Regions from separate parts of the Streptomyces sp. NPDC005263 genome, predicted to be linked through region 1. Evidence: riboswitches for the same ligand, from Rfam matches in the RefSeq annotation. Region 1 holds a riboswitch; the other holds the start of a gene.
What was found. A riboswitch is a leader RNA that binds a small molecule or an ion and turns the genes downstream of it on or off. The one in region 1 is predicted to bind thiamine pyrophosphate.

Region 2: linked by a shared signal. The riboswitch ahead of thiO (glycine oxidase ThiO) and the one ahead of ACFYRY_RS19095 (thiamine ABC transporter substrate binding subunit) in region 1 are both predicted to bind thiamine pyrophosphate.

Annotation. Positions count from the first base shown of each region.
Region 1 covers NZ_JBIAKJ010000004.1:123,327-127,966, forward strand. Annotated here, with positions in the region: gene ACFYRY_RS19090 (ABC transporter permease) at 1-1,522, opposite strand, end outside; gene ACFYRY_RS19095 (thiamine ABC transporter substrate binding subunit) at 1,498-2,586, opposite strand; TPP riboswitch at 2,699-2,804, opposite strand; gene rlmN (23S rRNA (adenine(2503)-C(2))-methyltransferase RlmN) at 2,829-3,935, opposite strand; partial or broken gene ACFYRY_RS19105 (winged helix DNA-binding domain-containing protein) at 4,119-4,640, shown strand, end outside.
Region 2 covers NZ_JBIAKJ010000002.1:1,161,719-1,166,358, forward strand. Annotated here, with positions in the region: gene pknB (Stk1 family PASTA domain-containing Ser/Thr kinase) at 1-828, opposite strand, end outside; gene ACFYRY_RS12470 (thiazole synthase) at 1,021-1,815, opposite strand; gene thiS (sulfur carrier protein ThiS) at 1,819-2,019, opposite strand; gene thiO (glycine oxidase ThiO) at 2,016-3,191, opposite strand; TPP riboswitch at 3,188-3,300, opposite strand; gene ACFYRY_RS12485 (hypothetical protein) at 3,353-3,724, shown strand; gene ACFYRY_RS12490 (NAD(P)/FAD-dependent oxidoreductase) at 3,757-4,640, shown strand, end outside.

The sequences.
Region 1 (4,640 bases):
CCGGCAGCGTCGGGTTGTCGGGCCGCGCGATGAACACCGTCGCCCCGAACTCCCCCAGCGACACCGCGAAGGCGAACCCCGCGGCGATCAGCAACGCCCGCCGCACCATCGGCAGATCCACCTCGCGCCACACCCGCCACGGTGAGGCCCCGAGCACGGAAGCCGCCTCCCGCAGCCGTGCGTCCGTCGCCCGCAGCACGGGCAGCATGGTCCGCACCACGAACGGGACCCCGACCAGCGCCTGCGCGAGCGGCACCAGGATCCACGAGGACCGCAGGTCCAGCGGCGGCTCGTCCAGCGCGATCAGGAACCCGAACCCGACGGTCACCGCGGACACCCCGAGCGGCAGCATCAGCAGCGCGTCGAACCCCCGCACGAAACGACCCGTGTCCCGTCGGGTCAGCGCGACCGCGGCCAGCCCGCCGATCAGCACCGCGATGACGGTCGCGGCGACGGCGTACCGCAGCGAGTTGCCGATCGCCTCGATCGGCGGGACCAGGAAGAGCCCGCCGTCGTCACGGGTCAGCGCCCGGTAGAAGCCGAAGTCCGGCGCGTCCAGGGACCGCTGCACCAGCACCGCGAGCGGCAGCAGGAGCAGCACGACGATCGAACCGAGGACACCGGCCAGCAGCGCCCACTGCCCCGCCCCGCGCGGCCGGCGCGCGGTGACGGACGCGTCCACCAGCCGCAGGGTCGCCTCCCGCCGCCGTACGGTCCACGCGTGCAGCGCGAGGACCGCGCCCACCGCGGCGAACTGGATGATCGTCAGCACGGCGGCCGTGGACAGGTCGAAGATCTCGGAGGTCTGCCGGTAGATCTCCACTTCGAGGGTCGAGAAGGTCGGCCCGCCCAGGATCTGGACCACGCCGAAGGAGGTGAAGGTGAACAGGAAGACCATCAGCGCGGCCGCCGCCACGGCGGGCGCGAGCGCGGGCAGGGTGATCCGCCGCCACGCCGCGAGCGGGGACGCGCCGAGCATCCGCGCGGCCTCCTCCTGGCGCGGGTCGAGTTGCGCCCAGAGCCCGCCGACGGTCCGCACGACGACCGCGTAGTTGAAGAAGACATGCGCGAGCAGGATCGCCCACACGGTGGTGTCCAGCCGTACGCCCCACAGCTCGTCCAGCAGCCCGCCGCGCCCCACCAGCGCCAGGAACGCCGTACCGACCACGACCGTCGGCAGCACGAAGGGGACCGTCACGACCGCCCGCAGGACCTGCTTGCCGGGGAAGTCGAAGCGGGCGAAGACATACGCGCCGGGCAGCGCCACCAGCAGGGTGAGCGCGGTGGAGGCGAGCGCCTGCCAGGTGGTGAACCACAGCACGTGCCGGATGTCGGACTGCCCGAGCACGTCGGCGATCCGCCCCAGCCGCCACACCCCGTCGACCTTCAGACCCCGCGCGACGATCGCGGCCACCGGATACGCGAAGAACACCGCGAAGAACGCGACGGGCACGGCGATGGGCCCGAGCCGCGCCGCGTTCCCCTTGGAACGCCGGGTCACTTCAGTACGAGCGAGGTCCACGACTTGACCCACTGGTCACGGTTGTCGGCGATCCGGGCCGGGTCCATGGTCTCGGGATCCTTGGCCTGCGGCCCGTACTCGGTGAACTCGGGCGGCACCTGGGCGCCCTCGCGCACCGGGTAGACGAACATGTTCAGCGGCATGTCGTCCTGGAACTCCTTGGTGAGCAGGAAGTCGAGGAACGCCTTGCCGCCCTTGGTGTTCGACGCGTTGCTCAGCAGGCCCGCGTACTCGACCTGGCGGAAGCAGGTGCCGGAGGCGACGCCCGTGGGCGCGGTCTTCGGCTTCGGGTCGGCGTAGATCACCTCGGCGGGCGGCGAGGACGCGTAGGAGACGACCAGGGGCCGGTCGGCCTTGGCCTTCTTGCCGCCGGCGGAACCGGAGAACTCCTCGTTGTAGGCCTGCTCCCAGCCGTCGACCACCTTCACGCCGTTGGCCTTGAGCTTCTTCCAGTAGCCCGGCCATCCCCCACTCTCGGCTTCGCTCGAGCGGGAGGTGCCCCCATCGCCGTACTTCGCCGCGGACCCGAGGAGGAAGGCCAGCCCCGGGGAGGAGGTGGAGGCGTTCTCGGTGACGAGGAGGTTCTTGTACGCCGGCTTGGTCAGGTCGTCGAACGAGGTCGGCGGGGCCAGCTTGTGCTTGCTGAAGTACGCCTTGTCGTAGTTGACGCAGATGTCGCCGGTGTCGATGGGGGTGACCCGGTGCTTGTCCTGGTCGGCCCGGTACTGGGGCTGGATCAGGTCGGAACCCTTCGCCTCGTACGACTGGAAGAGGCCGTTGTCGAGCGCCCGGGACAACAGGGTGTTGTCGACGCCGAAGAAGACGTCGCCCTGCGGGTTGTCCTTGGTCAGGATCGCCTTGTTGACGGCCTGGCCGGCGTCGCCGTCCTTGAGGACCCTGACCTTGTAGCCGGAGCGCTTCTCGAAGTCCGCGAGGACGTTCTTCGACACGGCCCATGAATCGTGGCTGACGAGGGTCACGGTCTTGGAGTCGCCGCCGCCCCCGCCGTCGGACGACCCCGACCCGCACGCGGACAGCGTGACGAGACCGAGTCCGACGACCATGACGGTGGCCTTCTGGGTGATGCTCACTGGATTCCTCCTGGGTTACCAGGAAGAGACGCGGCCCTGCCCGGGACCTCGGTCGGACCGAGGATTCCCGGGCAGGGCGCAACAGCTCGAGTAGTGACCGAACTTCCTACCCAGAATGACCTGGGCGAGGTTCAGAGGGTCTGCGGCCGGTGCCGCACTCTCAGCGCTGTGGCGCTCCCCTGTCGGAATATGAAGATGTACCTACGATCGCCACACTACCGCTCGGTCGCGGCGAGCTGACCACACGCCCCGTCGATCTCCTGCCCACGGGTGTCCCGCACGGTGACCGGCACACCATGGGCGGCGATGGCCTCGACGAACGCCTTCTCGTCCTCGGGGCGGGAGGCGGTCCACTTCGACCCGGGCGTCGGGTTCAGCGGAATGAGGTTGACGTGCACGGGCTTGCCCCTGAGCAGCCGCCCGAGCCGGTCGCCCCGCCACGCCTGGTCGTTGATGTCCCGGATCAGCGCGTACTCGATGGACAACCGGCGCCCGGACCGCTCCGTGTACGCGAAGCCGGCGTCCAGCACCTCACGCACCTTCCACCGTGTGTTCACGGGGACGAGGGTGTCGCGCAGTTCGTCGTCGGGGGCGTGCAGCGAGATGGCGAGACGGCACTTGAAGCCCTCGTCGGTGAAACGGTTGATCGCCGGCACCAGTCCGACCGTCGAGACGGTGATCCCCCGCTGCGACAGCCCGAGCCCGTCCGGCTCGGGGTCGGTGAGCCGCCGGATGGCACCGACGACCCGGTTGTAGTTGGCGAGCGGCTCACCCATGCCCATGAACACGATGTTGCTCAGCCGGGCCGGGCCCCCGGGGATCTCGCCGTCCCTGAGCGCCCGCATGCCGTCCACGATCTGGTGCACGATCTCGGCGGTGGACAGGTTCCGGTCCAGCCCCGCCTGCCCGGTCGCGCAGAACGGGCAGTTCATCCCGCACCCCGCCTGCGAGCTGATGCACATGGTCACCCGGTCCGGGTAGCGCATCAGCACCGACTCGACGAGCGTCCCGTCGAACAGCCGCCACAGCGTCTTGCGGGTGGTGTCCTGGTCGGTCGACAGATGCCGCACGACCGACATCAACTCCGGAAGCAGCGCCTCCTGCAGCCGCCCGCGGGACCCGGCCGGGATGTCCGTCCACTCCTGCGGGTCGTGCGCGTACCGCGCGAAGTAGTGCTGCGACAGCTGCTTGGCACGAAACGGCTTCTCCCCCACAGCGACCACCACGTCTTTACGCTCGGCGGGCGTGAGGTCAGCGAGATGCCGCGGCGGCTTCTTGGCTCCGCGGGGGGCGACGAAAGTGAGTTCTCCGGGTGCAGGCATAACCCTCCCAGTGTCGCAGATCATCTCGGGCAGCCCAGGCCGGAGAGGGGTGGGGGTGGTCACCCCGTGGGGGGCTTTCGCTCACCTGAAGGTCGGCGGAGCGGCTTTGGGCTGGAGCTGCTTTGGCGAGTGATCATGGCCCGGATGCCCTTGTGCGGAAGCCGAAAGTGGCATCATCCTGCGATGAGCCTCACTGCGCGACAGCTCACCTTGGCCACCCTGGACCGTCAGCTCCTGCTCGAACGCCAACGCCTCGATGTGGCGGAGGCGATTCGCCGGGTCTGTGCTCTGCAGGCGCAGGCACCAGCGTCGCCGTACCTCGCGCTATGGAACCGGGTGCAGGACTTCGCTCCCGAGGATCTCGACGCGGCGTTCACAGACGGCCGGATCGTCAAGGCAACCCTCATGCGGATCACACTGCACGTCGTCCATGCCGAGGACTACGAGCCGTACCGCGCTGCCATGCTGAGCACTCTGCGGGCGTCGCGGTTGTACGACCGCCGTTTCACCGCGACAGGGCTGACCCCCGACGACGCCGACGCGCTGCTCCCGGAGCTCGCCGGGTTCCTGGAGCGGCCCCGCACCGGCGCCCAGGTGGAGGACGAGGTCACGGGGAGGCACGGCGAGCACGCACACCGCTTGTGGTGGGCGCTGCGCACGTTCGCGCCCGTGCATCATTCCCCGAGCGGCGGCCCGTGGTCGTTC
Region 2 (4,640 bases), on a different contig from region 1:
CTCCCGGACCTGCGCGAGCAGCGCGACCGCGTCGTACGGGCGGATGTCCGGATTACGGGCCGTCGCGGAGGCGACCAGCTCGTCGAGTGCGTAGGCCAGCCCCGGCACGAGGGCCGAGGGCGGCGGCACGTCCTCGTGGAGGTGCTTGTACAGCACGATCGCGGGGGAGTCCCCGTCGTGCGGCTTCTCGCCGGTGAGCATCTCGTGGAGGACGACACCGCACGCGTACACGTCGACGCGCGGATCGGCGGCGCCCGGCTGCTCGATCTGCTCGGGGGCGAGGTACGAGACCGTGCCGAGCACGGCCCCGGTGGTGCTGGTGACGGTGTCCACGGACCGCACCAGCCCGAAGTCGGCGACCTTGACCCGACCGTCGTCCCCTATCAGGACGTTCTCCGGCTTCATGTCCCGGTGCACGAAGCCCGCGCGGTGCGCGGCGCCGAGCGCGGCCAGCACCGGCTCCAGGATGTCGAGCGCGGCCCTCGGCTGCAGCGCCCCGCGGTCACGCAGCACGTCGCGCAGGGTGCAGCCGGCGACGTACTCCATCGCCAGGTAGACGTACGACCCGTCGGTGCCCTGGTCGAAGACCTGCACCACGTTCGGGTGCGCGAGCCGGGCCACCGACTTGGCCTCCCGGATGAACCGCTCGACGAACGACCCGTCAGCGGCCAGCGCGGGATGCATCACCTTGAGTGCGAGAACCCGGTCCAGGCGGGTGTCCAGGGCCCGGTAGACCGTGGCCATCCCACCGACCGCGATCCGCGCGTCGACGCGATAGCGGCCGTCGAGCACCTGCCCGACCAGAGGGTCCTGAAGGGTCGTATCCACGCGGGTGAGTCTACGAGCCGTGACTGACACGTACCGAGTTCGGCCAGGATCGAGGCGGTACTGCAGCGGACCTGTGACGCAACCCACCACGTCACAGCGGCCATCGGGGGCACCCGCCGTGGGGTTTCCGGCCGCCCGAGTTCCGCTCGGAACGCCGGCCGCGCTCGGCTCAGAACGCAGGCCGCGCTCCGCTCAGAACGCCGGCCGCTCCGGGTCCAGTACCGCCAGGCCGGCCGTGGGAGACGACGCCTCCGCGAAGTGCCGCCGCGGAATCCGGCCCGCCAGCCGGGCCAGCCTGCCCGCTTCGACGGCGTGCCGCATGGCGTCGGCCATCAGCACCGGCTCCTGGGCCCGGGTCACGGCCGAGGCGAGCATCACACCCGCACACCCCAGCTCCATCGCCAGCGCCGCGTCCGACGCGGTACCGGCCCCCGCGTCCAGGATCACCGGCACCCCCGCGTGCTCGACGATCAGCTGGAAGTTGTGCGGATTGCGAATGCCCAGCCCGGATCCGATGGGCGACCCGAGCGGCATGATCGCCGCGCACCCGACGTCCTCCAGCTTGCGCGCCAGCACCGGATCGTCGTTCGTGTACGGCAGCACCGTGAACCCGTCGTCGACCAGCGTCTCGGCGGCGTCCAGCAACTCGATCGGATCCGGCAGCAGGGTCCGCTCGTCCGCGATGACCTCCAGCTTGACCAGGTCCGTCCCGAGCGCCTCCCGCGCCAGCCGAGCCGTCAGCACCGCCTCACCGGCCGTGAAACAGCCCGCGGTGTTCGGCAGCACCCGGATGCCGAGCTTCTCCAGCACCGACAGCACCGACCCGTGCACGCCCGGATCGACCCGGCGCATCGCGACCGTCGTCAGCTCCGTCCCGGACGCGACCAGCGCCCGCTCCAGGACCTCCGGGCTGGGGGCGCCGCCGGTACCCATGATGAGACGGGACGTGAAGGACGTACCACCGAGGACAAAGGGGTCGTCGGCCATGGGTCAGCCTCCTTGGACGGCGGTCAGGACTTCGACGCGGTCACCCTCGGCGAGGGACGTCGAGGACCATCGCGCGCGCGGGACGACGGTTTCGTTGAGGGCGGCGGCCACTCCGGAGGGGGCCGCGGTGAGGGAGCGCACGAGCGTGTCCAGGGCGGTGCCCGGGGCGACCTCCCGCGGCTCGCCGTTGACCGAGACGTTCATACGGGCAGCTCCGTGCGGACGGCGCTGAAGCGCCTGGGCGTGAAGGGGCGGGCCTCGTCCGGGAGTTCACCGGTGACCAGGGCGTGCGCCAGGACGTCGCCGGTGACCGGGGTGAGCAGCACGCCGTTGCGGTAGTGCCCGGTGGCCAGCAGCAGCCCGTCCAGACCGGTTGGGCCGAGCAGCGGAGCGTTGTCGGGGGACCCGGGACGCAGACCGGCCCGGGTCTCCGTGAGCGGCAGCTCGGTGATCCCGGGGACCAGCTCGTGGGCGTCCCGCAGCAGCTCGTACACGCCGCCCGCGGTCACCGTGGTGTCCCAGCCCAGTTCCTCGCTGGTGGCGCCGACGACCAGCTCGCCGTTGCTTCTCGGCACCAGGTAGACCTGGCTGCCGCGCACCACGGCCCGCACCGTCCGGCTCAGGAACGGCGCGTACCGCTCGGGCATCGTCAGCCGCAGCACCTGCCCCTTCACCGGCCGCACGGGCGGCAGGACGTCCGGGGGGACCCCCGCGAGGCGCCCGCTGAGGCTGCCGGCCGCCAGCACCACCTGTCCGGCGCCCAGCGTCACGCCCTCACGCGTGACGACACCTCTCGCCCGCTCCCCTGCCACCGACAGCCGTTCGGCCCAGGTGCGGTGGAAGGCGACCCCGGCCCGCTCGCACGCGGTCACCAGGGCGTCGGCCAGCCGTCGCGGATCGATCTGGTGGTCGCCGTCGACGCGCAGCCCGCCGCGCACGCCCGGCGCGAGCATCGGCTCCAGGCGGCGGCACTCGCGCCCCGACAGCCACTCGGAGTCCAGCCCCGACTGCCGTTGCAGGGCGTGCAGTTCGCGCAGATGGGCGCGGTCGTCGGCGTCCAGCGCGACGGCGAGCGTGCCGCTGCGGCGGTAGCCGAGGTCGCGGCCGGTGAGGTCGGTGAGCTCGGCGGCGAAGTCCGGATAGCGGCGGGCCGACTCCAGGTTCAGGCCGAGCAGGGTCTGCTCGCCGTAGTGCAGTTCGGTGACGGCGGCCAGCATCCCGGCCGCCACCCGGGCGGCGCCGCCGCCCGGTTCGGGGTCCACCACGGCCGTGGCGAACCCGCGCTGCGCGGCTCGCCACGCGGTGACCAGGCCGATGATGCCGCCCCCGACGACCAGGACGTCCGAGGTGGCCGATGCATCTGGCGTACGCGACATGGGTGTCCAGCTCCTCCCTTCGCCGGCATGACCCGGATCAGGTTCGTACGGTCGGAGGCCGCCAGCCTCCCTCTCAGCCCGGTGCGTCCGGGCTCCCGCGAGTGCTTTACGTTGGCCACCCTAGCCCGACGCCGTCCCTCTCAGTAAGGGAGCCTCCGCCCGTGCCACGCCCGCCCGCCCCGCCCTCAAGATCTCTCGACGGACTCGTCCTGGCCCCCGTCGCCGACCAGGCCCCAGGTCAGGTGGGCACCCGCACCCGGTTCACGTACCACGAGAAGGACGGCGAGATCTGGGCCGAGTACGCGGGTGGGGACGTCGTCCGCGGGTACCTGGTGGGGACGCGGGAGGGCGACCGGCTGGACTTCCGGTACGTGCAGCTCAAGCAGGACGGGACGACGTCCTCGGGGCACTGTGTGTCGGTGGTCGTCGAGCTGTCCGACGGTCGCGTGCGGCTGGAGGAGAGCTGGGAGTGGGAGTCGCAGACCGGTAGCGGAACGAGCGTTGTGGAGCAGCTCACTGAGCAGACCGCCTGACTGACTGTTCGTCAGTTGTCTAAGGTGATCACGTGAGCGAGCAGACGCAGGAACAGGGAATCTCCACGAACCGGCGTGTCGTCGTGGTGGGCGCGGGCATGGCCGGGGTGCAGACCGCGGTCGCCTTGCGGGAACAGGGTTTCACCGGCACGGTGACCCTGATCGGCGCGGAGCCCCATCAGCCGTACGACCGTCCGCCGCTGTCCAAGGCCGTGCTGCTCGGCAAGGCCGAGGGCGCGGCCTTCGACGTCGACTTCGACGCCCTCGGCATCGAACTGCGGCTCGGGCTCGAGGTGATGGGCGTGCGCCCCGGCGAGCACCGGCTGGACACCGCCGAGGGGCCGGTGCCGTACGACGTCCTGGTCCTCGCGACCGGCGCCGAACCCATCCGGCTGCCGGGCGCCGAGGGCGTGCCCTCGGTCCATCTGCTGCGCACCCTGGACGACGCCGAGCGGTTGCGCCCGGTGCTGGCCCGGCAGGACGACATCGTGGTCGTCGGCGCGGGCTGGATCGGCGCCGAGTTCGCCACGGCCGCCCGCGAGGCCGGCTGCGCGGTGACGGTCGTCGAGGCCGCGGACCGTCCGCTGGCCGGCGCGCTGCCCGCCGAGGTGGCCGCCCCGATGGCCTCCTGGTACGCCGACGCGGGTGCCGTTCTGCGCACCCAGGCGCGGGTGGCGGGTGTCGAGCCCGGGGTGGTGCTCCTGGACGACGGCTCGCGGCTGCCCGCCGGCGCCGTGGTCGTCGGCATCGGCGCCCGCCCGGCCACGGCCTGGCTGGCCGGCTCCGGCATCACCCTCGGCGCCCACCGCGAGGTCGTCGCCGACGAGCGCCTGCGTACCTCCGAACCGGACGTCTACGCGGTCGGCGACTGCGCCTCCTTCCCCTCGGGGAGGTACGGCGAGCGCCTGCTGGTCCA